2 regions of the Shewanella bicestrii genome follow, and region 2 is predicted to be linked to the other one. Evidence: riboswitches for the same ligand, from Rfam matches in the RefSeq annotation. Region 2 holds a riboswitch; the other holds the start of a gene.
The links. Region 2 has a riboswitch for thiamine pyrophosphate ahead of thiC (phosphomethylpyrimidine synthase ThiC). Riboswitches for the same ligand answer to the same signal wherever they lie in the genome.

Region 1 (15,771 bases), 600 kb from region 2:
TGCCGCCACCGATCAAAATGCCGTCGGCATCTTTAATCGCTTGGCGCGGATCAGGATGTTGATGAATGCCGCTGATATCGAGCCTGAGTTCGCTTAATCCCGCCACGACTGAGGCCAAATAAGTGTCGTAACTCATGCTGACACCGGCATAGGGGATAAAGATCCATTTTTGGGCGTTAGCGGTGAGCGGTTTGATAAAGGGAATCGCATGGGAAAGGTAAGGCGTATCACCGACGCGAGAACTGCTCAGTAGTAGGGCATTAACTGTCATTTTTTTATCCTGAAATCTCGGAATGTGCTGGCATGTTAACAAAGTTTAATCGCGATAAACATAGATAAACACACATGAATTTGGCTGTAATGCTGACAGAGCCTAGATTTAAGCTTGGATTAATATACTGTCCCTAGACTCACGAGCCATGAAAGGCAATGTCTAAATTGAGAGAAAAATTAGCGAGTAGAAAAACTCTTATCTTTACCCCTTGAATTTCGATTAATTGGACATATTATGTCTTTGAGCAAAGTTAAATGGCATGTGTTTGCCGTAAAGGAGCTGAAATGAAGCGTATTTTTTTATTGATTGCGACTAACCTAGCCGTGTTGCTGGTAGCCTCAATTGTGATGTCTATTCTGGGCGTGAATACGTCTACTATGGGTGGACTACTTGTGTTCGCTGCGATTTTTGGATTCGGCGGAGCCTTCATCAGCTTAGCCATTTCAAAATGGATGGCGAAAAAGACTATGGGCTGTGAAGTGATCACCACGCCACGTGATAGCACCGAGCGTTGGTTGTTAGACACTGTTGCACGCCAAGCGCAGCAAGCAGGGATTAAAATGCCAGAAGTGGCAATTTACCAATCGCCAGAGATGAACGCTTTTGCCACTGGCCCAAGTAAAGACAACTCATTAGTTGCCGTGAGTACCGGTCTGTTGTACGGCATGAGCCAAGATGAAGTTGAAGGCGTACTCGCCCACGAAGTGAGCCACGTTGCTAACGGCGATATGGTGACACTGACCTTAATTCAAGGCGTGGTGAACACCTTTGTTATCTTTGCTGCGCGTGTTGTTGCGGGCATTATCAACAACTTCGTCTCGAGCAACGACGAAGAAGGTGAAGGTTTAGGCATGTTCGCTTATATGGCGGTCGTGTTTGTCCTCGACATGTTGTTTGGTATCTTGGCCTCGATTATCGTGGCTTACTTCTCACGTATCCGTGAATACCGTGCAGACGAAGGCGCAGCACGTTTAGCGGGTAAGCATAAGATGATTGCAGCGCTTGAGCGTTTACGCCAAGGCCCTGAAAGCTCAGCAATGCCTGCGCAAATGTCTGCCTTCGGTATTAACGGCAAGCGTTCAATGGCAGAGCTGATGATGAGCCACCCGCCATTAGAGAAGCGTATCGCCGCTTTACAGACCCGTTAATCGAGGCTGTAAGATCAAAAAAGGAGACCTAGTGTCTCCTTTTTTATTGGGGCTTTTCTTTTTCTACGGATTAGGCTAGGGCCGTTTTTAGTTGTGAGCGATAGGTTAAGTCAATGTAAAACTCTTATATAAGCATGTGGTTACATGATGCAGCGCACATTTTACCCCTTGGTATATTGATAAAGTTACTTTGCATTAAGATTGGGTTGCTTATTGCTCAATCCTTAGCTAAGTTAAATCGAGTCGTGCTATTTACATTGGTTGCGAGATGGAAGTCACCCTGACAAGAATTTCCACTGTCAATCGCCATTGGAGGATACAATTGTGAGCAAAAAACTATTAAGTGCGCTTTTCGGGGCAAGTCTTGCAGCGCTGGCGCTGTCACCAACCGCATTTGCCGCGGATCAAAAATTATCAGACTTCCATGCTGAGTCAGGTGGTTGTGAAAGCTGTCATAAGGATGGTACGCCTTCTGCTGATGGTGCTTTCGAATTTGAACAATGTCAAAGCTGCCACGGCTCTTTGGCTGAAATGGACGCAGTACATAAGCCACACGATGGCAACTTAGTTTGTGCTGACTGCCACGCTCCACATGATATGAACGTAGGTCAAAAACCTACCTGTGAAAGCTGCCATGATGATGGTCGTACTCCAGACTCTATCCTGAAGAAGTAATCCCTACTTCGGTATAAGCTTGATAAAAAACGCCAGCAATTGCTGGCGTTTTTTTATATGCATGATTTATCTCACTCGTCCTTGGGTTGCCCTTGGATCAGTTTTTTACCGGAAAACATGGCTGAAATGATCCCAGGTTGACGTTTGATTTCGGTATAGAGCACCGCAAACACATGCAGCACGATAAGGAGCATTAATAAATACACTGCGTATACGTGGACTTCACCGGCCAGCCCCTTCATGGGCTTGATTGCATTGGCTTTATCGGTATCTACACCCGTGGCATCGTAGGGTTTTAAACTACTCGGGTCGACATTCGCTGTCGCTAAATACTGTTGTACTGTGCTGCCGAGCGGTGGATAGTAAATATCAGTGCCAGCGCGGATCAGGCCAGTAAACATTATAGTGACCAATAGGAGCATGATGGCGAGCACGGCAAATTTTCCCTTAGGATTGTGGCCTAGGTATTGGGGATTTTTACCCGCGGCAAGCTCTGCTTTATAGGTTTGTAACTCGGCCTTGCTATTGGCATTGGGGAACATATGGCTAAAGCGGGCGTATTTATTGCCCATAAACCCCCACACTAAGCGGATAAGTAAATTAATCGCAAAGCCATAGCCAATGATGACATGCAGGGTTTTAAGCCCGATTTTGCCGGAGAGTTCGGTTATGCCTAAGTCGCTGCGAAACATCATCATGCCACCCACAATCAGTAGGGCGAGCACGAGGAGCAGATTGATCCAATGAAATAGGCGGGTCGGTCTGTCCCATACCAGATATGATTTCATTTCGACTGGGATTGGTTGTTGATTGGACATAATATTTCCTTATTATTTGTGTTGATTTATCTTACGCCTTTCAATCATGAATAGCGCATTATTTTCAGTTTAGATTCAGCCTTCTGATTGACAATACTCAATGCTAAAGTTGCAGAAGTTTTTGATTTGCGTACGGTAAATATTTTTATCGTAAGTCTTTTGAATCTGTTTTATCTAATGCTAATATCGTGTGCACGGTAGACTTGGAAGTCTATTGAACGGATGTTGAAGTGGTATTGAGAGATGTTTCTCCTCTCAAAATGAATAATCGTTAACCAGACAGGGAGTGAGCAGGATGTTCAAAATATTACATTGGATTGTAGTGTCAAGATCGCAAGTTCTGATGGAATTACTGGCCGGACGCTGGCCGCAGGAGTTTCTCGTTAAGCTGTCTCAAGTCAGCCCAGACGAGATGTGCGATCAAATCAAAGATAACCAAGCTTCTATGGTGGTGATTGACCTTTCCACCGTCGATCTTCAAAAAGCCTATCAATTTCAACGCTTGCTTGCCCGCGAACACCCGAGTGTGCGAGTCGTTTATATCCAGTTCCCTAAACAGGTTGATGCCCGTTTCTTAATGCAAGCCTCGACTACGGCAGGGGTGTTTTATCTGGATGCAGGACTGACTGAAATCAGCCTTGGCCTCTCCAACATCCTGCGTGGGCACAGAGTGATCCCTATCCAATTGGTGAACGGGGTGAATGATGACTTTGGACTGTTCGAAGATACCGAGCCATTAACTATCCGTGAGCGCGAAGTGTTACAAGCCCTGCTGTCTGGCAGCACTAACCTCGATATCGCCAATCAATTGTTTGTGAGTGAGAGCACCATTAAGACTCACTTGTACCGTGTCTTCCGTAAGATTGGTGTGTCGAGCCGTGGTCAAGCCATCGCGTGGGCGCAAACCTATTTACACGATGTGGTGGTGTAATCCATTGTTGATGGGTCGCTAAGTCAATATTCAATTGCACAAACAAAGAAACAAATAGAAAGGGGCAATCGTTGATACGATTGCCCCTTTTGCGCTTTATGGATTAAGTCTAATGCACTAAAAACTAGTGCATTAAAGACTATTGCATTAAATATAAATGCATTAAAAATTAGCGACCTAGCCAAGCCTGCAGTTTGTCTTTATCTGTGATGCTTAAGGCAACCGTATCTTTTGGCGCTTCTGCAATAATCAGTTCTCCCGTCATCAATTCATCGCGTCTAAACCAATGTAGGGTTAAGCGTTGTCCGAGTGGGTATTGCTGGAGCTGCGCTTCAAATTGACCTGTCACCTGCAGATTATCCGCCGCAATTAAGATATCTCCGGCGCTTAAGCCCGCAAGGTGCGCAGGGCTGCCTTGGGCGACCGTGGTTACTTTAAGGCCGATCGGTGCGGCTTGCGTCTTAGCGCCAAAGGCAATCTCATACCCTTTGGCCGAGCCACCGCCGACATCCTGCGCTCCATTACTCGCTCTCAGGGTGAGTTCAACCCCAAATTCGGCCAGTAGCGGTGCCAGCGGGATATCGTCGGTGTTGTCTAAATAGGCGAAGAGATCTTGGCAATCGCGCCCCAATAAACGTTCAACAATCCTTTGATGACATTCATCCGTGGTGCCGCGATTTTGCAGGGCATATTCCTGCCACAGAATGGTCATTAGATCGTCGAGGTTGTATTTTCCTTGAGTCTCGCTTCTTAGGGTTAAATCCAGATACAGAGCAAACAGGGCGCCCTTAGTGTAATAGCTGATAATGGCGTTTTGGGCGTTCTCATCCTGTTTGTAGAACTTAGTCCAAGCGTTAAAGCTCGAGTCCTTAATGCTTTGTTTAAAGCGGCCTTGACTGCGGTATACCCGGGTAAAGGTTTCGCTCAGCATATCTAAGTAGCTTTGCTCATCGACTAAGCCTGCGCGATAGGTAAGGAAATCATCATAATAGGAGGTGATGCCCTCATAGGCCCACAGCTGTGGCGTATAGGTTTCCGCCTCGAGTTGATAGGGTAAGAAGCATTCTGGCTTGATGCGCTTGACGTTCCAGCTGTGGAAATATTCATGGCTGCAGAGCGATAAATAGGTGCGGTAGTCATTATTAATCGGCGCATCCATCGACAGCGGCAAATCCTTGCGCGAGCACATGAGTGCCGTCGATGCCCTATGTTCTAAACCACCAAAGCCATTGTCGAGCACTGTCGTCATAAACAGATAACGTTCAAAGGGCGCTGGCGTGCCAAACAGCTTGATTTGATACTCGCAAATCGCCTTTAAATCTTGGCAGAGTCTCGGCATATGGGCGCGGTGGCGACCGTTTAGTACGATATCGTGTCTTACGCCGCAGGCTTCAAAACTGGCTTGGGTGAATAGCCCCATCTCAACCGGATGATCGATAAGTTCGTCATAGCTTTGCGCACAAAACTCACCAAAGGCAAATTCATTACCGCTTTGACGTGTCATGCTAGTAGCGAGTCGCCATTCGTTTAGACTCGGCTCGGTCGGCGCCGCCATTGTTACTGTGTGTAAGCCTGCCTCAAAGCCGTGGGCGGCTAAAAATACACTGCTACCGTTAAAGAAACCGTGGGTCATATCAAGGTGCGCGGTGCGTACCGACAAGTCCCAAGCATACACTTGATAAGTTAAGGTGAGTTGGGTGCTGTGATGTTCGACCGACCAGGTTTGTTTATCCAGTTGAGTGAGCTTAAGCGGCTCGCCGTTATCGCCTGTGGCTTTAAGATCGATAATATTCTTGGCAAAATCCCGCACCATATAACTGCCGGGAAGCCACGCGGGCAGGCTAAAAACTTGCTTAGGGTGAGGCTTTTGTACCGTCATGGTGACGGCGAACAAGTGCGCCTTGGGATCGACGGGAATGATGTGATAGTGGAGCATAATTTATCCTGTAAAACCGATGCGTTTTAATGGGCGTCATGCTGCCAAAAATGCGCACAACAGGCAAATGAAACGCAAAATATCTGGAGACACAAAGCGTTGAATTGCTAGTATACTATCCCAATTAACCCAAGGAGGACTCCCCATGGCCGAAGAAACCATTTTCAGCAAAATTATCCGCCGCGAAATTCCCGCCGACATTCTGTACCAAGACGAGCTGGTGACCGCATTTAGAGACATCTCACCAAAGGCGCCAACCCATATTCTGATTGTGCCGAATCATTTGATCCCAACTGCAAATGATATGAAAGCCTCGGATGAACCTGCACTCGGCCGGATGATGACAGTGGCGGCCAAATTGGCGGCAGAGGCGGGGATTGCCAAAGAGGGTTATCGTTTGATCATGAACTGCAACAAACATGGCGGACAGGAAGTGTACCATATCCATATTCATCTCGTTGGCGGAGAGCCATTGGGACCCATGCTGAGCCAAGGTCAATGAAGGTAAATCCTGATTTTTTTCCGCTGACTCAAATGGCGCAGCGATTTGTCGATCAGCTCGCCCAGTGCCGTCGCTTAGGGTTAACCGTGCTCGAAGCCAGTGAGCACCATGTATTGATTGAGTTGCCCTATAGCACTGAGTTAATTGGTTATCCCGATACGGGCGTTATCCACGGCGGGGTGATCACTACCCTGATGGACACGGCCTGTGGCAGTGCGGTGGTGAGTGCGATTTTTCAAAAATATCAATCCTTAGAGATTTCGCCCACCCTCGACTTACGGGTCGATTATATGAAGCCCGCGCAGCCCCATAAGCCAGTTTATGGCTTCGCCGAGTGCTATAAGTTGTCATCTAATATCGCCTTTACCCGCGCCATCGCCTATCAGGACAGTATTGATGATCCTATCGCCCATGCGGTGGGCTCTTTTATGCGGATCAGCCCCGAAATGGTGGGCGATGCCTTTAGACAAGCCTTGATGGGAGAAGCCGTGCCGCCCTTAGGAGAGACAGATGAACTCAAATAAGCCGACCGAGCAGAAAACCCTCGATGTGCAGGGAATTGTAAAACGCGCCACCGAGCTGAACGACTTTGGTCATCTACTCGAACATGTGCCCTATGCTAAGTTTATTGGCATGAAGGTCGAGCGCTTTGGCGATGAGCTGATTTTCAAACTCCCCGCCAAGGATGACAATATCGGTAATCCCATCCTGCCCGCGATTCATGGTGGGGTAATTGCTGGTTTTATGGAAATGTCAGCCATAGTGCAATTAATGGTGTTTATGCAAACGGCAAAAGTGCCAAAAGTAGTTGATTTCTCGATTGATTACCTGCGTGCAGGCCTGCATAAAGACAGCTTTGCAGAATGCCGTATCACCCGTCAGGGGCGACGGGTCGCCAACGTGAATATCAATTGTTGGCAAACCAATCGTAAGCAGTTGATCGCTACCGCAAGGGCGCACTTTTTAATCGATTAATCGCGAGGGTGGGGCAAGATGAGCACGTTAAGCATAAGTTCAGCTGGCGTCGCGTAGTGTCATTGCCCATCAGTTGTTCGGCACCTAGGTTTTTGTGAGTGAGGGAAAACAAAATGAAAGCAATTTACAGTGGAGTAATCTTGGCTGCAGCACTGACTCTCGGCGCCTGCACCAATACGGCGGGCATTTCGGTGAACTCACTGGGAGAAACCCGCGTCGATAACAACAGCTTTGCCCGTGATATCAGTGTTGAAGGGGTTGAAGCGCGCCGCGTTGGCGATCTGATCCAAGGTTCGGCCTTGATCGTCAGCAAGTCCTCAAGCGATATGCGAGTGCAATATAAGTTTACTTGGTACGACGCCAGCGGCTTTACCATCGAAGATGAAGCCACCAGTTGGAAATCGGTGAAATTACACGGTAAACAACAGCTACAAGTGTCGGCCGTAGCCCCAAATGCGCAAGTGGCGAAATTCGATGTTTATGTGCGCGAGACTTATTCAAACTAATGTTTTGCGAGTGTTAGTGTGAGTGTGGGCTAAAGAATACAGCGGTATTTCGTTACGCCAACTCCCAGTCGATATTGATTAAACGGCCATTAAGCCAAAAAATGCCAGCAATGCTGGCATTTTTCATTTCAAAGTGTCTTTCTTTCCTGCTTGTCATGTATACTTAGCGCCGCCAAGGGGTGTTTGCCAACAAAGTGGCAGACTGAGATGTCATCAGACGAACCCTTAGAACCTGATCCGGCTAATACCGGCGTAGGAATGGGCCAATCAACAGCACACTTCTGAATCGCTTATTCGTTGCCGGATCTCAAACATGTATTTGAGGTCCTATGTCTAACAAAAAGTCTACCAAGAGTTCCACCTTCTCCTTATCCTTAACGCGTGCGCCATTAGCGCTGGCCATTTCGGCGGCGTTAAGCACGGCCGCATGGGCGCAAACCGATGCTATCGATAAACCTGAGCCTAGCAATGATATGGAAATCATGGTGGTGACTGCAGATTTTCGCAGTGCCAGCTTAGAGAAAATGCCATCGAGTATCACCGTTATCGATGCCCAGCAAATTCAAGATGAAAGTGCCCAGCACTTTGAAGACGTGATGAATTCCATCGCCAACTTTAACTGGTCGGGTGGCAGCTCACGTCCTAAGTATTTCCAGATCCGCGGTGTGGGTGAACAGGAACAATATCAAGGCGCGCCTAACTCATCTGTAGGTTATATCATTGATGATATTGATTTATCTGGTATCGGCATGGTGTCGAGCATGTACGATCTGCAGCAGGTCGAAGTGTTACGCGGCCCGCAGGGTACCCGCTATGGCGCCAATGCGTTAGCGGGCTTGATTTACCTTAAGAGCAATGATCCGACGGATGTGTTTGAACATGGCGCCGAGGTCTCTTTAGGCAATGACGATTTGCAAACCTTTAGCGGTTTTAGCTCAGGGCCGTTAACCGATTCGGGTAAATTGTTGTACCGCGTGTCGCTGCAGCAACATCAACAAAACGGTTATCGCGATAATCTCTATTTAAATAAAGAAGATACCAATGGTCGTGATGAATTTACTGGCCGCGCTAAATTACGCTGGTATGCCACCGATAATCTGCAACTCGATTTAACTCTGCTGCATGCTGATTTTGACAACGGCTACGATGCCTGGAGTTTAACCAACGATCCTAAACATACTATTTCGGATCAGCCGGGTGTCGATAGCCAGCGCACCACGGGCGCAGGATTTAAAGCAACTTACTCGGGCGCTGAGTCGTTTGAGTTAACCTCGCTGACTTCATTTGCCAATACCGATCACCATTATAGTTACGATGGCGATTGGGCTAACCCTGAATATTGGGCCTCCAAGCAATGTGAGGATGAGGGCAATCTCGCCCCTTGTCAGTACGATTACTTCTGGGACAAAACCGGTCAGCGTAAGACCTTATCCCAAGAGTTCCGCTTAAGCTCGACCGACCAAGGCCGTATTTTTGCCGGTTCAACCGACTGGTTACTTGGGGTTTATGCGATGAACCTTAAAGAAGATAACCAACTGTATTCTGAATATAATACTTGGCCCGATGAGGTATTAGATTCCGAATATGAAGCAACTAATTACGCCGTATTTGGTCAGCTGGATACGGATTTAGGTGCCGATTATGCCTTGTCTGTGGGGCTGCGTGTTGAGCGTCGCAATAGCCACTACTCAGACACTAACAATGACAATTTTGACCCGAGCGAAACCATGTGGGGCGGCCACATTGCGCTGAGCAAAGTACTGAATGAATCCCATAATGTGTACGCCCGTGTGGCGCGCGGTTACAAGGCGGGCGGTTTTAACATGACTTTGCCAGTCGAACTCAATGATAAAAAAGAGTTTGATACCGAAACCCTATACAACTACGAAATCGGTCTTAAATCCCATTGGTTTGAAGGGCTTATCGATACGAATCTGGCGCTGTTCTATATGGACAGACAGGATCAGCAAGTGGCCGCATCCCAGCAAGATCCTAACAAGCCACAACGCTTTATCCTCTACACTGAAAATGCGGGTAGCTCACACAACTACGGTGCCGAGTTGGACGCCACTTGGTATGCCACCGATAATCTCCAGTTTTACTCAAGCCTAGGTTGGTTAGAAACGGCGTACGGCGATTACCAGTATCAAGATAAATACGGTAGCGATGTGGATTTAACGGGCCGCGATTTGGCCCATTCACCACACTTAACCTACAGCTTAGGCGGCACCTATCGTGCGAACTCGGGTTGGTTTGCCAACGTCAACATGAGTGGTAAGAGTGAGTTTTACTACTCAGACAGCAACGACTCGCGCTCTGAGCCATACACCATTGTGAATGCGCGTTTAGGTTATGAGGCGAGTGCTTGGTCGGCGTATTTATGGGGCCGCAACCTGTTCGATGAAGAATATGGTGTGCGTGGTTTCTATTTTGGCAATGAGCCGGATAACGGCTGGGCGGAAAAGCAATATATCCGCTATGGCGACCCACGCCAAATTGGGGTCACATTAAACGTTAAGTTTATGTAATCCCTTGAGAATGATACATCAGATGTCAGGCTGTGCTCGCTTATTGCGTCACAGCCTGACGATTGCATTATTAGCATTTGACCTAAGGAGTGAAGATGAAACTCACCGCCGAAATTAGCATGTATCCCTTTAATGAAAATTATCTCGATCCGATCAAATGGTTTATCCATCGCTTGGATAGTTACCCCACAATTCAACGTGTTACCAATGCCATGGCGACGCAAGTGTGTGGCGACTATCAAGACGTGATGGCCATGCTCGCGACCGAGATGCAAGCCGCCCATGAAAAATGGGGCAAAGCGGTGTTTGTATGTAAGTTTATTGGTGGTGAGCTGAATTTAGCCCATAGCGAGTAACGCCCTGAGTTAACTTGAACGCTAAAGCGAAGTGGTTCAAGCAAGCGATATAGAGTGAGAGTAAGGCAATGACAGAATTATGGTTAACGCTGGTCAATAGTGTTAATGCGGCCCTAGGGGAAGTTCATGTGATGACCGCATGGGAAGCCTTAGCCGTGGTATTGGCCATGGCTTATTTGTTACTGGCCATGAAGGCAAGCGTTTGGTGCTGGGCAGCGGCATTTACCAGCACGGCCATTTACACTGTCTTATTTTGGAAAGTCGCACTGCTGATGGAGTCGGTGCTGAATATCTATTACATGGCCATGGCACTCTATGGTTACTGGCTCTGGACCCAAGGCGGCGACAAACATCAAGGGGTGAAAGTGACTACTTGGCCGCTGAAAACCCATTTAAAGCTGATTGTCGCGACTGGTATTGTCTCCCTTGGTGTTGGGCATGGGATGGCAACCTTTACCCAGGCTTCCTTTCCTTACCTCGATGCGGCGACCACTTGTTTTGCGGTGATGACGACCTATTTAGTCGCCAAAAAAGTGTTGGAAAATTGGCTGTATTGGGTGGTTATCGATCTGGTATCGATTTACCTTTACCTCAGCAAGGGACTGATGCTGACCTCCTTATTATTCGTGCTCTACGTTGGCCTAGCGGTTGTCGGCTATTTCCTGTGGCGCGCCGCCCTTGCCGATAGCCGCAATCCCCATATTGAGTCGAGCGCCGCAAAACTACTCGGCTAACGGTGGCAGATATCAATAGATGATGGCCAATATACAAGGGCTGCAAATGCCTAATACGCTATTTAACATGATTGTTGTGGTAAGCCGCTAATGCCGCCGATTATTGGGCTGCACAAGGATGCGCTGCTTGCGGTATTAGCGCAGGCAGGCCTTACTGATATCAGCCAAATCCAGCCGTTAGCGGATGGATTAAGTAACCACAACTATCATATCGAGACACCGACGGCGCATTATGTCTTGCGTGAAAACGCCGATGCCGCCGACAGCTTTTGTTCGCGGGAGCAAGAGTTGTTCTATTGGCGCCATCTTGCCAAGGCAAAGCTTGCTCCCGAGTTGCTGTGGGTGAGTGGCGATCAGCGTTATTACCTAAGCGAGTTTATCTTTGCGCAATCTCTCCCAAGCCTTCCTATAGCATCTCAGTTTGCGCCGCTGATGGAGGATATTGAGGGCAGGGCAAATCTGCTTACCGAAGAGCCTATTGCGGCAAGTGGTATTGATCGACTTGATAACCTAGTGTCACGCGAGCCAAGTATGGCATCAGGTTATCAAGAACTGAGCTTGCCAAACTTAAGCCGGCCAAACTTAAGCTCGAAAGAATTAAGCTGGAAAGAACTAAGCTGGAAAGAACTAGAGTCTCAATGCAGTGCAACGACCTTTTGCCAAGGCGAAACGCACATTGAGGCTTGGTTGCAATCTCATGCCGATATCAAGGGCGCAGCAGACAAGCTGACTTGGTATCCGTCCGAACGGTTCCCCTTATTGGAAGCCATAACGCCGAATTGCGCCCACAGCCTGTTACTGCAATTGCTGCAACAGCTTCGCGAGCAAGCGACTGGGCCGTACCACATCAGTATCACTGAGCAATGGCAGGAATATCACACGCAGTTGTTAGCCTTTGCCGCAGCGGATAAGGGGGAGGCGTGGCAGAGCCGATTGGCGCAATTGCTCAGCATTCAAAGGCCGATCCATGGCTGGACGGCAACCTTAGCCGATTGTTTAGTCAAACCGCAGTTTTGCCATCGCGACTTAAATCCCCATAATCTGCTGCTTAAAGATAACCAGTTGTATTGCATCGATTTTGAGTATACAACCGCTTCCCATCCACTGTGTGAACTGGCCGTTGTACTCGCCACGCATCAATTAACGCCCGCGCAGCGGCATCTGTTAGTGCGACAGTATCTGGCAGGACACCCCGGTTTAACCTCGGATGCCATCAAGGCGATACCCGCTGCCATCGAGATGTATTGGGTGTTTGCCGTGTATTGGGCATTATTAATGGCGGCGCACACCCATGGCGAGCGGCAGCAGGAATACTTCGACTGGTTCGATCAATTCTGGCCACTTATCAGCCACGTATCTTAAGTATTTTGTTTCTCACTGCCACTGCTTGCTAATGGTTGTTGTGTTAAAAAAATAAACTTTCTATTAACCTCAGTGTCATAGGATGACCAAGGCTGAACGGATGCAAATTGATGAAAAAAGGTGTGTTGTTACTGGTGTTGCTGTTTGGCTTAACGGCCTGCTCGACCAAATTTAGTTATCATTTTTTCGACTGGGCCATAGGTTGGGAGCTGGATGACTATGTCAGCCTTGATAAAAACCAGCAAAAGGTCGTCGATGGGCTTATCGACAAGTTTGTACTTTGGCACCAATCCGAAGAACTCGGCCATTATGTGGCGCAGCTAACCGAAGTTGAGCAGCAGATCCAAACCAATACCTTAACTCCCGCATTGTGGGCCGAGCACGTCACACTCGCCAAACGGCATTGGTTTCGGTTATTTGAGTTTGCACTGCCAGAAATGTTGCCGATCATCTCATCATTAACCGATGAACAGGTGAAGCAAATTCTTGCCCAGTCGCGAAAAGACGAGCAGGAATTGATTAAGGAATTTGCCGGTAAAACCCCCGAGCAGTTACAGCAAGAGGCCGATGAGAATCTTATTGAGCAATTTGATGACTGGCTGGGTAGCGTAACGGATGAGCAAAAAACGCTTATTCATCAATATAACCAGCAGCGACTGTCGACCTTAGATATGTGGCTCGATTACCGCCACGAATGGCTGCGCCAATTTGAGGTTGCCCTTGGGCAGCGCAGCGATATTCCGCTGTTGACCGAACGATTGACCCTGCTGATGACGCGCCCTGACGAGCTAAAGTCGGAAAAACACCGCGCCATTTTAAGGCAAAACACCGAAGCATTCGGCGGCTTGTTACTCACGATCAATGCCAGTCTGTCAGCGAAACAGTCCAAGCATTTTTATAAAAAGCTGAACAAGCTTATTCAGGATCTTCGTGAATTAAATCAAGAGGGGATCGAAAAAGTGGCAAAAGCCACGAAAGATTAATCCCAATGCCAAGGTCTATTGGGCAACTCCATCTAATTCTGAGATTGCCCATGTCCCTTGTTGACCTGTATCAAAAATTCCTCAATTTTAGCCGTTATGGTGAGGGGCTTGCCCCCTTAGCCCTTAGGCTTTATCTCGCGCCAGTGCTAATGCAGGCTGGTTATAATAAACTCGCACACTTTGAAGACACTGTGGCTTGGTTTGCTAATCCCGATTGGGGATTGGGTTTACCTATGCCGACGTTAATGGCTGCCTTGGCGGCGGGCACTGAGTTTTTTGGCGCGTTTTTGTTACTCGTTGGCTTAGCGACGCGGCTGATTTCTATCCCTTTGATGATAACCATGCTGGTGGCGGCGTTTACTGTGCATTGGCCTAATGGTTGGTTGGCGATTGCCGATGGCAGTTCATGGCTCGCCAATGAGCGGGTGCTCGATGCGGGTGATAAGCTGGATAAGGCCAAATCCCTGTTGCAGGAATACGGCAATTACGATTGGTTGACCAGTTCGGGTAACTTGGTGGTGCTAAATAATGGTATTGAGTTCGCGGCGACCTATTTTATTATGCTGCTGGCACTCTTTAGCCTAGGAGGCGGGCGTTATACCAGTCTCGATTACTTTATCGCGAAGCGTTATAACGTAAAGTAAACCAAGTGACTCTGCTTGCAACACTTTCAATCCCACCTTTGCGTGGGATTTTTTGTACCTCTTTAGCCGCAATTTGCTATGCTTGAGCCAATTTACACGCACCTATTTTTCAGAACAGGGATAATCATTTGGACGCTATCGAACTTTTACTCACCCGCCAATCCACCCCAAGATTAACCGCGCCAGCGCCCAATGAGCATGAGCTTAAAATCATTTTAGATGCGGCGATTCGAGTGCCAGATCATGGCGCCTTAGCACCGTGGGAATTTATTATTGCCACAGGCCAAGGGTTAGACACCTTAGCAGATATCTATGTCAACGCGGCCAAAGCCAGCGGCGCCGATGAAGATTTTATCAATAAAGCCAAAGGGATGCCGATGCGCGCTCCTATGGTGATTACCGTTGTGGCGAAAACCCAACAGCACCCTAAAGTGCCAGTGCTTGAGCAGCAAATCGCTGCGGGCTGCGCCACGATGGCGATGCAGCAAGCGGCATTCGCGCTGGGATTAGGCGCTGTGTGGCGCACCGGGGATTTTGCCTTCGACGCCAACGTGAATGCGGCATTAGGCTTAGCGCCAGAGGATCAAATCGTCGGCTTTTTATACGTGGGCACCCCAGCGGTAGCGGCACCGAAAAAACCGCAAAAGGATGGCAGCCAGTACGCTCGCTACCTATAACCTAGTTTATCCCCTCTGAATGGGAGTCCTTAGTATGCAAGTTGCCCACACCCCAAGATTGCTGCTTCGGCAGTTAACGCCCGATGATGCGTCATTTATTTTGGTCTTACTCAACACCCAAGGATTTATCGACAATATCGGTGATAAGGGCGTGCGTAGTTTGCAAGATGCCAAGGACTATATCGCCAATGGACCCGCGATTAGCTATCGCGAGCATGGTTTTGGCTTGTTTGCCGTGGTGCTGGCCGAAAATGGTTTTCCGATTGGCATTTGTGGCCTGATTAAACGGCCGACGCTGGCGGACGTGGACTTAGGCTATGCCTTTTTGCCGCAGTATTGGGGTAAAGGTTATGCGTTTGAAGCTGCTAAGGCCTCACTGGAGTTCGGTAAAACCATAGGGATTGAACGGATTGTCGCGATCGTCAGCCCGCATAATCAGGCCTCTAAGTCGCTGCTGAATAAATTAGGCATGTCGTTTGAAACCCAGTTGCAGCTTACCCCTAACGATGCGCCGGTGGAGCTGTTCAGCTAAGCAGTGGTTTTATGTGCGAGTGAGTGCGTTTACGCGCAATAAAATGGGGAGCTTAGCTCCCCATTTTTATCTGTTCGCTTTTCCCCATAGGGATGCGATTACTCCGCTAACAGACCACGACTACGTAGCAGTGGCTCAATGCCAGCTTCTTTACCACGGAAGTTTTTATACATCAGCATAGGGTCATCAC
Region 2 (15,771 bases):
GGCTTCGGTGACACTGTGCAGATATTCACCGACCATAAACTGTCCATCGTGCCATTCGTGACGGGTGATGCCGTTTTCATCGATGCGTTTGATTTGTCCACCGTCAGCCACGTAACCGGTTTTGACTTGGGTCACGCCATGTTTTTCATACAGGGCGAAGGCATCATCCATTTGATTACGGTAATGGGTCACTGAGCCTGCGGTCTCATGGTGACCAATCAGGCGCACGCCTTTTTTCGCGCCGTAGGCGGTAATGGCGGGTAAATCGAAATCATCGTAGGCCTTGGTAAAACTGAATTGATCGCCATTATGGAACCAATCGCCATCCCAACCTTGGTTCCAACCTTCGACCAAGACGCCATCAAACTGGTACTTGGCGGCGAAATCCATATAGCGCTCTGTTTCGCTGGTGGTTGCGCCGTGTGTTGGACCCGAGCCCCAAGTGTTTTCATTGAGGTGCATCCCCCACCAAATACCGACATATTTACCCGGTTTAACCCAAGAGACATCCCCCAGTTTATTGGGTTCATTCAGGTTGAGGATAAGGTGAGAATTAAGCAGGCCCGTGGCCTTGTCGGCGATTTGAATCGTGCGCCATGGGGTATAAAAGCCCGCTTGGGTTTTAACCCGAATACCATCAGACCAAGGGGTGAGATCGGCCTTGAGCTTGCCATCACGCTGCTGATCGAGGGTCATCGAGGCAAAATCAACTAACGCCGCCTCGTGAATGCTCAAATGGGTGCCATCGACCAGTTTAAAGGTAAAAGGGGTGTGGGCTCGGTCGACCTGATTGAGCGCGCTGGTGCGATACAGATACTCGTAGCGGTTCCATCCACGAGAAGGGATCCACCAGGCGGTGGCCTTATCACTCTGGCCAATATTAAATTCGGTAAGTTCATCGGTAATGGCAAGCGGCGTATTGGTCGGTAGTGCGTTTTGGGTCGCTAAGTGATAACGAAAGCCTATGCCATCGTCAAAGGCTTTAAACTCGAGGTTTAAGTCGATTTTACCGTCGGTTAATACCACGCTCAGTTGATTGTGTTGATCCTTTATCCACTCTTGTTCACCCCAAGGTTGCTGCCACTTTCCATCGGCGCTGGCGGTGTGGCTCGATTTGATGCGAAGACCTTGGCCTAATTCGCCCAATGAGGCAAAGACTAACCCTAAGCGGCTCGGTTCGATAATCGATTTGCCATGAAAATGGACTTGGTATTCGGGGCGGCCCGTATCATCGCTCAGACTCAAGACGATTTGCTTATCGGGGGAGCTTAGGTTGAGGGTCTGTGCTGTGGCACTGGTGCTGAGCAGGCTGCCAATGCTGAGTGCGAGCAAGCTGGGCGTGAATAGGCTGGCGGCCCAATGGCGGCTATTTTGCGTTGGTGAGTTGATGTGGCGTGCGTGGGTAAGAGGATTGCTGAACATTCCCTGATCCTTGTTTTTATAGTGAATATGGGTCAATGCATACTAGTGGCGATGGCTTTTTGCTCGCAATGCTTTGCATACGTATTCACCATAGCGAGCGGGTTGGTGGCAGGCCGAACGCAAGGCGTAAAGAGATGGGTTTTAACTGCTGACTCGGGTAGAATGCGCGGCTTTCTTGGCTTTCTTATTTTGTTTAAGGCGCTTAAGACTTAAGCCGATATGGGCAGCGATATCAACGGGTTTGGGAGTGAGCGGTGAAAATCAGTCAGCGATTACAGCAGATCAATCGAATGGTGGGGCCAGGGTACGATCATATCTGGGACTGCTGCTGCGATCATGGTTTACTCGGCATGTTGTTACTGCAAAGAAATGCGGCACCTAAGGTGCATTTTGTCGATTGTGTCGCGCCCTTGATGCAGCAACTCAGCCTTGAGTTAGCAAGGTTTTTCCCTCTACAGCCTATCTCAAACCCTCAAAATGCAACTGAGCAAACCACAACTGAGCAAACCGCCAATCTTCAAAGTGAATGGCAAGTGCATTGCCTCGATGTGGCGGCCTTGCCACTGGCGCAATACGGCAAGCAAGCCAAACACTTAGTGATTATTGCGGGTGTCGGTGGTGAGTTACTGGTTGAATTGGTGCGCAGTATTGTGGCAAATCAGCAAAGTCAAAGTGATGCTCACAGTGGAAATGATTCGAGCAATCATGACCTTAGTCAAGGCGCCCGCCAGCTCGAATTTATTTTGTGTCCCGTGCATCATAATTACCATGTGCGCAGCGCGTTGGCAGAATTGGGCTTATCCCTTAAAGATGAATATTTACTCGAAGAAAACCAACGTTTCTACGAGATACTGCATTTAACGCAGGCAAATACCAGCTCAAAGACGAATGCCAGCTCAAAAACAGCTGAAGCTGTTGTGCCCTTAAGTGCGACGGGCTCAATCATGTGGCAAGGCTTAGATGCGGATAAAACCCGTCAGGCCAAGCGTTATCTTGACCAAACTATCGGTCATTATCAGCGTATTCCTGAGCAACGCATGCCCAACAAACCACAAATTGTGGCGGCCTATCAGCACATTTTGCAGCAACTGAATTGTTAACCTCATAGGCCAACATGCGCCATTGAGCGCTACATCTTGGCGTTAAAACGGTTTTGCTCTGTAAATCCACCGAGTTGGTTTATGCTAATAGGCCGTTAATCTTGAGTTTTATTATGCGTTTATTGAAGTCCACCCAAGCTGCCAATCTCAATCTTAAACAGGCGAAGATTTTTTATCGCCAAGCCGCCCGTGCCATAGTGCTGTCGGGGGAAGATATTTTGCTGCTCTATACCCAGAAATATCGCGATTATGGTTTGCCTGGCGGTGGGGTGGATAAGGGCGAGAGTATCGAAGTTGGACTTATCCGTGAATTACAGGAAGAAACTGGCGCCATTGCCGCCAGAGTGTTAGCGCCTTTTGGCCGTTATGAGGAATATCGCTCCTGGTTTCGTGAGGGGGCAAACGTGATGCATATGGACTCTTACTGCTATCTTTGCGAAATCGATATGAGCCTTGGCGAACGCGGCTTGGGTGAGCCAAGACTCGAAGCCCATGAGATAAAAAATGGGATGCGCCCTGAATGGATCAATATCCATCAAGCGATTGCCCATAATGAAGCGATCCTACGGACGTTTGCCAATAAAGGGCAATCCATCGATAGGGAAACCTTTCTGCTTAAACGAATCGTTGAAGAATTACTGTAGAAAGCCATGTTCGATGATCATATTGGCTCAAAAAGCGCAGACATAAAAAAGCCATCCTGAGGATGGCTTGTGAGGAAAGGCAGTGTTAGCGGCTAGATCACGGTTAAATAAATACAAAAGAAATGGCTCATCGCGCCCGCCAATACAAATAAATGCCAAATCGCGTGATTGTACGGAATGCGTTTACCGATATAGAAGATCACCCCTAAGGTGTAAAACAACCCGCCCAATAGCAGAAGCTTAAATCCTAGCGGTGACATCGCCGCCGTCAAATCGCCCATCACAGTCACACACAGCCAACCCATCACTAAATAGAGCACTAGGCTCATTTTTTTAAAGCGATGAATAAACAAAGTTTTAAATAAAATTCCACCAATAGCCAAAGACCAAATCGCCGTGAGGATAACGGTGGAAAGCTGTCCTTGCAGGCTGATTAACATCAGCGGGGTATAAGTGCCTGCAATCAAGCAGTAGATGGCACAATGATCGGCAATCTTGAGTTTATGTTTCCAGCCTATATGTGTCACGCTGTGATACAGGGTAGAACTTAAAAACAACAGGATGAGGCTTGTGCCATAAATAATAACACCTGTGAGCTGAATATTGGTGAGGTGGTCGACGCCTTTGAGGATCATAAACACTAAGCCAACCACACCCGCGATTACCCCTAGACCATGGCTGATGCTATTGGCTATCTCTTCACTAAGACTATACCCACTGATATTCAATGGTTTTTCATGACTCATTTGCGGCTCTATCAAACTCTGGCTTGGCATGCTGTTGATCCACTCGATGGTGATAATGGCTGAGTCTATCAGTTGGTAAATTGGAAAGCCATAATTAGCTTACACGTGTAAGCTAATTTATTTTAGGGTTAACACTATCAACTGAGACTTAGGCGAGCTCTTATCTAGTTGTACAACATTATGGTGCCTATTTACGACCGATTAATGTCAACGCCTTGGAACTTTGTGCGGTGCGCTTTCTCTAATCCCCCGTAGTAATCATGGATTTGTTAAGTACTTTGTCCATAAAGTACTAAGGGATGGATTTTGCCTGTTCGTTCGACTATTACCCCAGAAGATGATCTCAGTTTTGTTGCGCACCGCCGCGTGACAAACGACGAGACTGTCGCATTTTCCGCTATGCCTTTTTGTGCTACCTCTTTTAGCGCCCATGCAGAGCCTTTGGGCTGTGCAATAAACCTTAATTTGAGTGAGGCTAACCAAAGAGAGAGCGATAGCGCATTCCACCCCAATTCAGGCTTCAGTTGGCGAGAGTGGTCGCATTATTTCAATCTTAAGCTATTGCTTTGGGTCATCTTGGGTCATGGTTTACTGCTGTTGTTATTAATTTTTTTATGGCGAACCCAGTCGGAGCAGTTAGGGCTGTCGTTTAGCGAATCTTCAGCCAATGCACGAACTGAAACCAAAGCGTTAAAGGCATATTTTATTTATGCGCCGCCAACGCAAACCGCTCCTGCGGATTCGGCTCAAGATAGCTCAGTGGAAGAGTCTGCGGTTTCTCGCGAGCCGATAACTTCAGCACCTAATACGGTAAAGCCGATGCCAAAACCCACTGAGCAGATTACAAAACCTCCTGAAGTCAGTGCCCAATTATCAAAAGTAAAAGCATCAGAAGTAACAGAATCAACAGCACCAGTACCAAGCACATCAGTGCCGAACACATCAGTGCCGAACACATCAGTGCCGAACACATCAGCGCCTAACGCCTCAACACCTAACGCTTCAACACAAAGCCAAACCCAGAAGAGTGCAAAAGAGGTTGTTAAACCTAAAAAGGCAGAAATCCAATCACGCTCGGCACAAGCGGTAAGTACAGAGCAGTCAGCGGCAAGTGGGCAAAGCGGCGGGGCGGCTGGTAGCGTGGGATTATTTACCCAGCGCTATTTTGAGCGCCAGCGTGAGCAAGCCTTGGATGATTTAGTGTTAGAACAAGCAAATCATTACAGCAAACGGTCGAATTTGTCTGAAATGAGCCCTGAGATGGAGGTGCTGATTGTGCCCAATGCCGACGATTTTAGCGGCCCCACCAGTTTAGATTTAGAACTGGATCCCAATCGAATTGTCCGTAAAGGGGATACCTGCTATCGGGTCGTCAAAGTAGGCACTCAAATTAATCCCTATGCCGAGAATTTAGGTTTCCCCTTTGATTGCAGTGGCAAGAAAATGAACCAAGAAATTGACGATGCCATTAAGGCGCAGCTCGATAAAATGATGGTAAAGCGGCCCAAAGGATAAATAATAGTCATGATAAATTTTCACTAAAAATAGTTTTAATCAGCGATTTTAAAACGAATAAAAATTAAAAGCGTTTAAATACATTGTGTTATTCGTTCTTTATTTTTGATTTATAATTTAATTTTTATCCTAAAATTACGCTTGTTTGTTTGCTGCGCTTCTGCCTATACTTTTGCCCATCTTGTCGGAGTGCCTCTTGGCTGAGACCGTTTATTCGGGATCCGTTGAACCTGATCAGGTTAAAACCTGCGAAGGAAACAAGCATAATAACATCCATTAAATCGTATCAGCGGCCACCTTTTCGCCCTGTATTAACTCATCGATTTAGTCGTTATTGAGTCCGTAAATCCGCTTTGGGTTTGCACGGCTCAGCTTCAACACTCAAGTCTCCAGACAAGCAACCCCATTTTTATTTGTTAAAGTGAGATTGCTTATGTCCAGTTTAGAATCGTCCTCAGAATCGATTGCCGTTAATGCCCAAGGGCAAACGAGTCGCCGTGCGGCGCGCGCCCAGGCGCAAGCCTTTATCGATACCCTTAAACCATTACAACACCCTAATTCGCAAAAGTTATATCTGCAGGGAAGTCGCGAGGATCTCCGTGTAGGGATGCGGCAAATTCTGCAAACCGATACGCGAATTGGCGGCACTGCTACCGCGCCTATAGTCGAGAAAAATCCTCCCATTCCTGTGTATGACTGCGCCGGTCCTTATTCCGATCCGGCTGCGCAAATTAACGTGCGCCAAGGCTTAGCCAAACTCAGATTACCCTGGATTATCGAGCGCCAAGATACCGAAGTGCTCGATTGTGCAACCTCAGATTTTACCCAGCAACGCCTCAAGGATGATGGGCTCGATCATCTGCGTTTCGAAGCCGGCTCAAGTGCGATTGTTCGTCCTCGCCGTGCCTTACCGGGTAAACGCGTGAGCCAATTACACTATGCCCGCCAAGGGATTATTACCCCCGAAATGGAGTATGTGGCGATTCGGGAAAATATGGCGCTCGCCGAGGTGCAGGACGAAATCTTAAACCGCCGTGGCCAAGGTGAATCCTTCGGCGCTGTGATTGGTAAACCGATTACCCCAGAGTTTGTCCGCGATGAAATTGCCCGTGGCCGCGCGATTATTCCGTTAAATATCAATCATCCAGAAGCCGAGCCTATGATTATTGGTCGTAACTTTCTAGTGAAAGTGAATGCCAATATCGGTAACTCGGCGGTCACGTCCTCCATCGAGGAGGAAGTCGAAAAGCTAGTCTGGTCAACCCGTTGGGGCGCAGACACTGTGATGGACTTGTCCACTGGGCGCTATATCCATGAAACCCGCGAATGGATCATCCGTAACTCGCCAGTGCCGATTGGCACAGTGCCGATTTATCAAGCATTGGAAAAAGTAAATGGTGTTGCTGAACACCTGACCTGGGAAGTATTTCGCGATACCTTGATTGAGCAAGCGGAGCAGGGCGTCGATTACTTTACCATCCACGCGGGCGTGTTATTGCGCTATGTGCCCATGACCGCCAAACGGGTGACTGGGATTGTGTCCCGCGGCGGCTCTATCATGGCCAAATGGTGCTTGAGCCACCATCAAGAAAACTTCCTCTATACCCATTTCCGAGAGATTTGCGAGCTGTGCGTGGCCTACGATGTGTCGCTGTCATTAGGCGATGGTATGCGTCCAGGCTCGATTGCCGATGCCAATGATGAGGCACAGTTTGCCGAGCTTGAGACCTTAGGCGAGCTGGTCAAAATCGCTTGGGAATACGATGTGCAGACCATTATCGAAGGGCCTGGACATATCCCGATGCAACTTATCAAAGAGAATATGGATAAGCAGCTTATCCACTGTGCCGAGGCGCCGTTTTATACCCTAGGTCCACAAATTACTGATATTGCGCCGGGTTACGATCATTTCACCTCAGGGATAGGCGCGGCGATGATCGCGTGGTATGGCTGCGCCATGCTCTGCTATGTGACGCCGAAGGAGCACTTAGGTTTGCCCAATAAGCAGGATGTCAAACAAGGGCTGATTGCCTACAAGATTGCTGCCCATGCCGCCGATATTGCAAAAGGTCACCCGGGCGCGCAGATCCGCGACAATGCATTATCCAAGGCGCGCTTTGAATTCCGTTGGGAAGATCAATATAACCTGGGACTCGACCCTGATACCGCCCGAGCCTATCACGATGAATCCCTGCCACAGGAATCGGCCAAGGTTGCGCATTTTTGCTCTATGTGTGGCCCTAAGTTCTGCTCGATGAAGATCACCCAAGATGTGCGCGAGTATGCGGCAAGTTTAACGGCGGGTACGTTGTCAGTGGCTTCGTCAAGCCAGAATGTTGAGAGCGCTGAAGCGCTTGCATCGATAAACCCTGCTCAACAAGGGCAATCTGGCAACGAAGCAATCCAGCAGATCAGAGTCAAAACCCAAGATGAATTAGCGGCGGCCATGGCGCAAAAATCGGCCGAGTTTGCGGCCTCGGGCGCCAAACTGTATCTGCCGCTGGCCGATGCTAATACAGCCAATACAGCCAAAGAATCGGCCAAGCAGCAGGATGGGACAGAGCTCCAACCAATAGCACAGGTTGCGGAGGTTTGATAATGACCCCAGCTAAACATATTAGCCTGGTGGCGCCAAAACCTATCGTCTGGACCATTGCCGGTTCAGACAGCGGTGGCGGCGCGGGGATCCAAGCCGACTTAGCCACCATCAAGGATTTGGGCGGCCATGGATGCAGCGTGATCACCACGCTAACGGCCCAAAGTTCGGTGGCGGTGGCGTTAGTTGAGCCCGTGAGTGAGGCAATGTTACTCACACAGCTCTCGACCCTGTTAGCCGATCTACCGCCTCAGGCGATTAAGATTGGTTTACTCGCAAATCAGCAGCAAGTGCACTTAGTTGCCGATTGGTTGGCTGGTTTTAAAACCCAATTTCCGCTCGTCCCTGTTATTCTCGACCCTGTGATGGTTGCAAGCTGTGGAGACGAACTCGGCGATAAGAGCACGGCGAGCAGACCTCTGGATTTTGCTCCCTTTAAAGGCTTGATTAGCCTGATAACGCCGAATGTGCAGGAGTTGGCAAGGCTTACTGTCGCCACAGACAAACTAGCGTCAGCAATTCACACAAAAGCAGAATTTGCCGCTGCGGCAATGCAACTCTCAGCGCAATTAGCGTGCAGTGTATTAGCCAAGGGCGGCGATATTGATTTTGCGACTCAGACAAGTGCTGGCATTAACACCAGTGATCTCTTAAGCGAACAAAAAAGCGATATCACAAGTCATCGCATCGCCGCAGATAATCAGCGTTTGGCGGAAGATCTGCTGATTTGTCATCAGGTTACTGGCTGCTCACCGCTCGACGCGAATGGCGGTTTTTGGCTGAGCAGTGCGCGGATAAACACGCGCCATAACCACGGCAGTGGTTGTACTTTGTCTTCGGCCATCGCCTCGGTATTAGCCTTTGGCTTTGTATTGCAGGATGCGGTTGTGGTAGCAAAAGCCTATGTCAATCAAGGCTTAACTTATGCACAGGGGATTGGCCAAGGCCCAGGGCCACTGGCGCGTACCGCTTGGCCGCACAGCTTAACGGCGTATCCTCACGTCACAGCTTATTCTCAAAACAGCTTGAGTGAATCCAGTGATTTGCAATGCGGCGCGTTTAAACGCCTTGAACCTGACTTAGGGATTTATCCAGTTGTTGATAACTTACTGTTACTCGAGCAGTTATTGGCGGCGGGCGTGAAGACGGTACAGCTCAGGATAAAGTCTAATGCGCTAAAGTCTAATGTGCTGGCGTCGGACGAACTTGAGGCACAAATCCAAACCGCAATTGCCTTAGGTAAGCATTATGATGCGCAGCTTTTTGTCAATGATCATTGGCAGCTAGCGATAAAACATGGCGCATTTGGGGTCCATCTTGGTCAAGAAGATCTGGCGGTGACGGATCTTAACGCCATTCATGCAGCGGGAATGGCTCTTGGCATTTCGAGCCACGGTTATTTCGAGTTGCTGCGTGCCCATCAACATGCGCCATCGTACATCGCCCTTGGGCATATCTTCCCGACGACCACCAAGCAAATGCCATCGGCGCCGCAGGGATTATTCAAACTCACTCATTATGTTGAACTGTTAAATCCGCACTATCCCTTAGTGGCAATTGGCGGCATAGGATCTTCGAATCTTGACCAAGTCAAAGCGACTGGGGTGAGCAATATTGCCGTGGTGCGGGCGATTACTGAATCAAGCGATCCAATAATGGCCTTTGCCGAATTGACGCGAGCTTGGGAGTCAAGCCTATGAGCATCACACAAGAACAGGCGCAATCCCTTGCCGATAAAGACTTTATTCGCTATTCGCGGCAAATATTTTTACCTGAAGTCGGCGAGACTGGCCAGTTGATGCTTAAGCAGGCTCATGTCCTTATCGTAGGCCTCGGCGGCCTTGGGCAATTGGCGGCGCAGTATTTGGCTTGTGCCGGTGTTGGGCGCTTAACGCTTGTCGACGGCGATAGGGTGGAATTGTCCAATCTGCCAAGGCAATTACTCTTTAGTGATGACGATATTGGCCATCACAAGGCCCTCATTGCTAAACAAAAATTGGCCGTGTTGGCGCAAGGTTGTGAGATTGATGCCTTTGCCGAGCATTTGACTCTTGAGTCTGCGAACACTGTATTTTCTGGTCTGTTAGCCTATGGTAAAGAGACGAGGTTAGTGCTTGATTGTACTGATAATCTTGCGGCGCGCCATTGTATCAATCGGCTGTGTATTGAGCATGCCTTACCTCTGGTGAGTGCCGCCATTGCCGCTTTCAACGGCCAACTGTTTGCAGTTGATCAACAGCGTTTCCCAATGGGCGGTTGTTATCACTGTGTTTTCCCCTCAAGTACTCGCGCGCCACAAAACTGTAGCAGCCAAGGTGTGCTTGGCCCCAGTGTCGGCGTGATGGCATCGATGCAGGCGCTGCTAGCCATGCAATTACTGCTCCTAGCCACGCCGCCAACCTCTGCAACAAAGCAAACAGCCAATCAGACTTTCGAAGAGGCAGGCCATTCAATCGCCTCCACGAGGGCGCTACTTGGGCGATTCTGGCGCTTCGATGCCAAGTTGCTGCAATGGCATTCGGCCGCATTAACTCGTGATCCCGAGTGCGAGGTGTGCGGATTAAAACCGAGTTCATTAAAGCTTAATTCATTAAAGCCGAGTGAATTAATGCAACGCCAATCAAGCGAGCGCGTAGAAAAGGCGAATGCTAACACTCAGCATTCGACCGCAACCGTTTCATTCAAATCTGTCCCTAGTCGAGGTTTGTTATGATTTTAATTCACATCAATAATGTGCCCCAGACACTGCAACAACCGCTGAGTTTACAAGCCTTGTTAGAAGCACAAAATATTTGCCAACACTCGGTTGCCTTAGTGCTTAATGAGGCCGTTGTGCCAAAACACCGATGGTCATCTATCCAGTGCCAAAACGAGGATAAGATTGATGTATTTGCCGTTGTAGCTGGAGGTTAAGATGTTAACGATTGCGGGCGTGGAATTTGAGTCACGATTATTTACGGGCACGGGAAAATTCAGCTCAAGTCAGCTGATGCTGGAGTCAATTAAGGCGTCTCAGTCGCAGTTGGTTACGGTTGCGATGAAAAGAATTGATTTAAAAACAGGGGCCGATGATTTGTTATCGCCACTTAGGCAAGCGGGCGTGCGACTCTTGCCTAATACCTCGGGGGCGCGTAATGCTAAAGAAGCGATATTCGCCGCCGAATTAGCGCGGGAAATGCTGGGAACACAATGGGTTAAACTTGAAATTCATCCCGATCCTAAATACCTGATGCCCGATGCAGTCGAGACGTTAGCGGCGGCCAAAACCTTGTGTGAGCGCGGATTTATCGTGATGCCCTACGTGCATGCCGATCCTGTGCTGTGTCGCCGCTTAGAAGAGGTCGGCTGCGCCGCCGTGATGCCATTGGCAAGCCCAATTGGCACCAATCAGGGGTTGGTGACTGAGCCTTTTATTAAGATGATTATTGAGCAGGCAAAAGTGCCTGTGGTGATTGATGCGGGGATCGGCGCGCCATCCCATGCGGCGCACGCGATGGAATTGGGAGCCGATGCCGTGCTGGTTAATACCGCCATTGCGAGCAGTGCTTCTCCCATTGAAATGGCGCTGTGCTTTAAGGATGCAGTAGATTGCGGGCGACGCGCCTTTGAAGCGGGGCTTGGCCGAGTGCAAACCCAGGCTGTCCATACCAGTCCATTAACGGGATTCTTGCAGCAATGAGTTTTGTCGACCAATTTGCCCGCATTGAACGGGATAAGTTATTGCTGGCGTTATATTCCTGCACGGCAGCGGAGGTTGAGCGCGCCCTGATGCAACCCGAGGGTAATCTAGAGAGTTTACTCGCCTTGTTGTCTCCAGCCGCAGAGCCCTATATCGAAGAGATGGCGCAGCGCTCGGCGGCGCTCACTCGGCAACGCTTTGGGGCCAATATTGGACTCTATTTGCCGTTATATCTGTCAAATCTGTGTGCCAACGAGTGCGACTATTGCGGCTTTAGCATGAGCAATAAGTTAAAGCGTAAAGTGCTCAATGAGCAGGAAATTACGGCCGAAATGGCGATTATTAAATCCCGTGGTTTTGACTCCATCTTACTGGTGTCGGGTGAGCATGAAACCAAAGTGGGGATGGATTACTTTAAGTGCGTGTTACCCATTGTAAAACAGCAGTTTAGTTATTTGGCCATGGAGGTTCAGCCGCTTGAAGAGATTGATTATCGCCAGCTTGTCGAGCTAGGGCTTGATGCTGTGATGGTGTATCAGGAAACTTATCAAGCGGCGACCTATGCTAAGCATCACACCCGAGGCAATAAGCAGGACTTTGCGTATCGGCTGGCAACGCCCGACCGCGTTGCCAGCGCAGGTGTCGATAAGATTGGCCTAGGCGTATTATTGGGTTTGGATGACTGGCGACTCGATGCCTTACTGATGGGGCATCATTTGGACTATTTAGAACGGCATTATTGGCGGACTCGCTTTAGTATTTCGTTACCGCGTTTACGACCTTGTACCGGCGGTATAACGCCAAAAGTGCATTTAACCGATCTCGGACTGGTACAATTGATCTGTGCCTTCAGGCTTTTTAATCAGCAACTTGATATCAGTTTATCGACACGCGAGGCGCCATCACTTCGGGATAATTTACTGCCACTTGGGATAACACAAATGAGTGCGGGGAGTTCAACGCAACCTGGCGGTTATCAGGCGCCAGAGAGCCAATTAGATCAGTTTGAGATAAGCGATGAACGTACCGTTGAGCAAGTCATGACTCAGATGCGCCTTAGGGGATTTAATCCGGTTTTTAAGGATTGGGAATCGGCTTGGATTGCGGGTTAAATGGCGTGCGAATATCTTGCAGAAATGCGTTCGAAAATGCCGCTAGAAGGGGCGATAAATCTGTACTTCGCACTAGAGTTGGTTAATAATTAATCCAATCATCACCAGATGCAGGAATACTCCTATGCAAATCCAATCTGCTTATGCTTCCGGTCTGCAAGGCTTGCAAACGGCTCAATCAGGGCTCACGCAGGCAACGATTGATGTGGCCAAACCCAGCTCATCGCAAAGTGCTGCGCCGACAGAAACCGCGAAGGCGGTAGATGAACCCGATAAAACTTCGGCGTTACTGGCGGCGAATGAATCATTGCGACAAGGTGAGGCATCGACTGAGGTACTCGAGCGAGAGTCAGAAACCATAGGTTCGATAATTAACATCAAGGTATAGTTATGTCGGTTATGGCGCTGTCAGCACAAATTGGCGCGCCATCCACTTCGTTTTTGGGCGCGGATAAGTCTATTGAGCCAGCAAAAGGCGTAAAACCTCAAGGCGGTCAGACTTATCAAGGGGGAAATGGTCAGGCGGTCGCAACGTTCTCCGCTTCAACCCTTAACCTAAATGCGCCAAAACTCGAAGCGAGTGGGGCACTTGCACCATCACTAAGCAGCCTCGTGGCTGTGATGGACCAAGCTATGCCAATCAGTACGACACTGCCCGCTTCATTGACGGATGTCAAACCTGCTAGTCCTCCGATTTCATCTCATGTTGATACTGGATCTGTTCAGAAGGCTTTCACCGCACTCGGTGGAAATGCCAAGGCACAACTCCATTCTAACGAGACTGTTTCGACTCCGTTAGATACAAGCCTTCATGCTTCAAGTAGCTTTAGCTTACTTACAGGCCCTCGCTCGATTGGCGGAATGAGGGAAGGGCAAATTGCAGCTATAGCCACTCAGTCTTCAGTGTCAACCTTGGGGGCATCGGATGTTGGTTTTAGCGCCCCAAGTGGTGCTGTTACGCCTTTTTCTCCTCTGGCCCCAAGCCTTGCGGCCATAATTGCCACGACTGGCAGCAGTGTTGGCTCCGCGAGTGTGGGGGTAGCCAATATTTTCTCCACATCGACAGCGGTCGCTACGAATATTGGCTCAACCGAGTCTAATAGCATTAATCCAAATGCCTCAAGTGCAGTGGTGACTCCTTTTACGACTGAATTTGCTGGTGCAGATGCTATAGGTAAAGCGTCACATTCCAGCGCTTCAGCTTTTGCCAATTCAAATGCGCTTCCTGATAGCAATCAATCCAGCGGTTTAAGCGAGCAGTTGAGCCGTGTCTTTAGTGAATCTTCGGGTGAAAGTGGCCAAGTCGGTGCTGGAATTCCCCCAAATGCTCAAACGCAACAACAGCAGACTCAAACAGAACAAATTCAGGCTCAAGATGCGCGAGATGAACAAGCCAAGCAGGCAAGGGCACAGGCGGCACAAGAGCAGGAGCAAAAGCAGCAAGCGTTAGCCGAGGTTTTTGCCAAAGCTGAGCAAACTAAGCAAGCTCAGCAGACACAGGACGAGCAAACTCGTCAGCAAGACGTAGCGAAGGAGCAAGTTAAACAGGCGCAAGAAAAGGCAATTGAGCAGCAAAAAGCCCAAGTGGATGCATTAAAATCAAGGGACACAGAAGTCAAAGCCCATGAGCATGCTCACGCCAGTGTGGGCGGTCAATATGCCCAAAGCCCCAGTTTCAAATATGAAAAAGGTGCCGATGGTCAGCGTTATGCGACTGACGGTGAGGTGCAAATCGATGTGTCGATAGTACCTGGCGATCCACTGGCGACCATCAATAAGATGAAGCAAGTCTATGCGGCGGCGATGGCACCTGTTGATCCTTCTTCGGCGGATATTCGTGTTGCCGCAGAAGCACTGCAGAAAATGAATGAGGCCAAGGCGAAACTTGCAGAGGAACGTCAGCAGCAGATTGTTGATCAACCGACAATGGAAACGCTGATTGGCGCAGAGGCACAGATTGAAGGTTTACCACCGCTTAAGGAGCGACAAATTCAAGTCACAGGCAAGATTGATGCTAATGGCAATATCGCAGCGCCCCAAGAGGAACCATCGGCGCCTGTAACAGACGTGATTGATAAGATTAAACAAGCCATTGCGGCGCAGGTTGCATCGAGTAAAACCTCAGATGTAGCAAGTACCTCTGAAGTTGATAAGACAGAGACCATTGAGCCGCCAACGGCGACCTTAGCGATCGGCGCCGTATCAAATAAGGATGAAGCGCCAGAGCTTGCTATGCAGCGGTTGGCGTCGTCTCGTGACAACAAGGGCACATCGAGTCACACCACAAACGGCAGTAATGCGGTGCGTTTCTATGGCTCGGTCGCCGTGGCAACGCTGGCAAGTAAGGGAAACACTGAAGTTAATCAATCAGGTTCGAATGATGTTTCACTTGAGCCGATAGGTGACTCGTCTAGCTATGAGCCAGATAGTATTATGTCCAATGGATTGGCGCTCGAGTCCTCAAGCGGTCAAAATACACGCGGCCTGTTCAATCCTCAAACCTTAGCACTGCACCGTCCACGCTTCTTAGATGTGAATGTCTAGCCTCTCGTTCTCGAGATGCCCGCAAATCTTAACTAACTAGCGTTTGCCTATTAAGGACAATCGCTTAAGCCATGCTCTGCATGACAAGTTCAGTCGCCATTAAAAGGATAAACCCACAATGATTCCCTGCTAGCCTGGTGCTCGTTTTGCCGCACACGGTGGAAGAAGGTGAGCGTGGTTAATCGCTTGTACTCACACCATGATGTTTGAGGAGATAAGAGGCCAGCAGTTTTGAAGCGGGGCCCTGTTGGTCACGATTCGGGATCACTAGGCTTAGCATAATCCGCCGTTTCTGGCTACCTTGAAGGTGTAAGCGCACTAGTTTGCCTGCGGCTAATTCTTCTTGGATAAGGAAGGACGGGATCCAGCAGAAACCAATACCTTGATTTAAAATGACTTTCGCCTCATGAAAG

Region 1: it holds a riboswitch for thiamine pyrophosphate, as region 2 does, so the genes downstream of both, CF168_RS08410 (TonB-dependent receptor) here and thiC (phosphomethylpyrimidine synthase ThiC) in region 2, are expected to answer to the same signal.

What each region holds. Positions count from the first base shown of each region.
Region 1 covers NZ_CP022358.1:1,911,194-1,926,964, forward strand. The annotation lists gene pepE (dipeptidase PepE) at 1-271, opposite strand, end outside; gene htpX (protease HtpX) at 559-1,422, shown strand; gene cctA (tetraheme c-type cytochrome CctA) at 1,747-2,097, shown strand; gene CF168_RS08375 (cytochrome b/b6 domain-containing protein) at 2,169-2,915, opposite strand; gene CF168_RS08380 (LuxR C-terminal-related transcriptional regulator) at 3,211-3,846, shown strand; gene CF168_RS08385 (M61 family metallopeptidase) at 4,016-5,782, opposite strand; gene hinT (purine nucleoside phosphoramidase) at 5,928-6,284, shown strand; gene CF168_RS08395 (PaaI family thioesterase) at 6,281-6,808, shown strand; gene CF168_RS08400 (PaaI family thioesterase) at 6,795-7,259, shown strand; gene CF168_RS08405 (YcfL family protein) at 7,373-7,765, shown strand; TPP riboswitch at 7,931-8,041, shown strand; gene CF168_RS08410 (TonB-dependent receptor) at 8,095-10,293, shown strand; gene CF168_RS08415 (YkoF family thiamine/hydroxymethylpyrimidine-binding protein) at 10,389-10,649, shown strand; gene pnuC (nicotinamide riboside transporter PnuC) at 10,718-11,383, shown strand; gene CF168_RS08425 (phosphotransferase) at 11,474-12,745, shown strand; gene CF168_RS08430 (DUF6279 family lipoprotein) at 12,856-13,728, shown strand; gene CF168_RS08435 (HvfX family Cu-binding RiPP maturation protein) at 13,779-14,372, shown strand; gene CF168_RS08440 (NAD(P)H nitroreductase) at 14,501-15,049, shown strand; gene CF168_RS08445 (GNAT family N-acetyltransferase) at 15,084-15,581, shown strand; gene CF168_RS08450 (M3 family metallopeptidase) at 15,680-15,771, opposite strand, start outside.
Region 2 covers NZ_CP022358.1:2,510,965-2,526,735, reverse strand. The annotation lists gene CF168_RS11050 (glycoside hydrolase family 97 protein) at 1-1,422, opposite strand, end outside; gene CF168_RS11040 (tRNA (adenine(22)-N(1))-methyltransferase) at 1,677-2,522, shown strand; gene CF168_RS11035 (NUDIX hydrolase) at 2,636-3,166, shown strand; gene trhA (PAQR family membrane homeostasis protein TrhA) at 3,259-3,942, opposite strand; gene CF168_RS11025 (hypothetical protein) at 4,219-5,427, shown strand; TPP riboswitch at 5,603-5,701, shown strand; gene thiC (phosphomethylpyrimidine synthase ThiC) at 5,861-8,023, shown strand; gene thiE (thiamine phosphate synthase) at 8,026-9,723, shown strand; gene CF168_RS11010 (HesA/MoeB/ThiF family protein) at 9,720-10,736, shown strand; gene thiS (sulfur carrier protein ThiS) at 10,733-10,936, shown strand; gene CF168_RS11000 (thiazole synthase) at 10,938-11,702, shown strand; gene thiH (2-iminoacetate synthase ThiH) at 11,699-12,814, shown strand; gene CF168_RS10990 (chemotaxis protein) at 12,939-13,202, shown strand; gene CF168_RS10985 (putative metalloprotease CJM1_0395 family protein) at 13,205-15,358, shown strand; gene CF168_RS10980 (LysR family transcriptional regulator) at 15,537-15,771, opposite strand, start outside.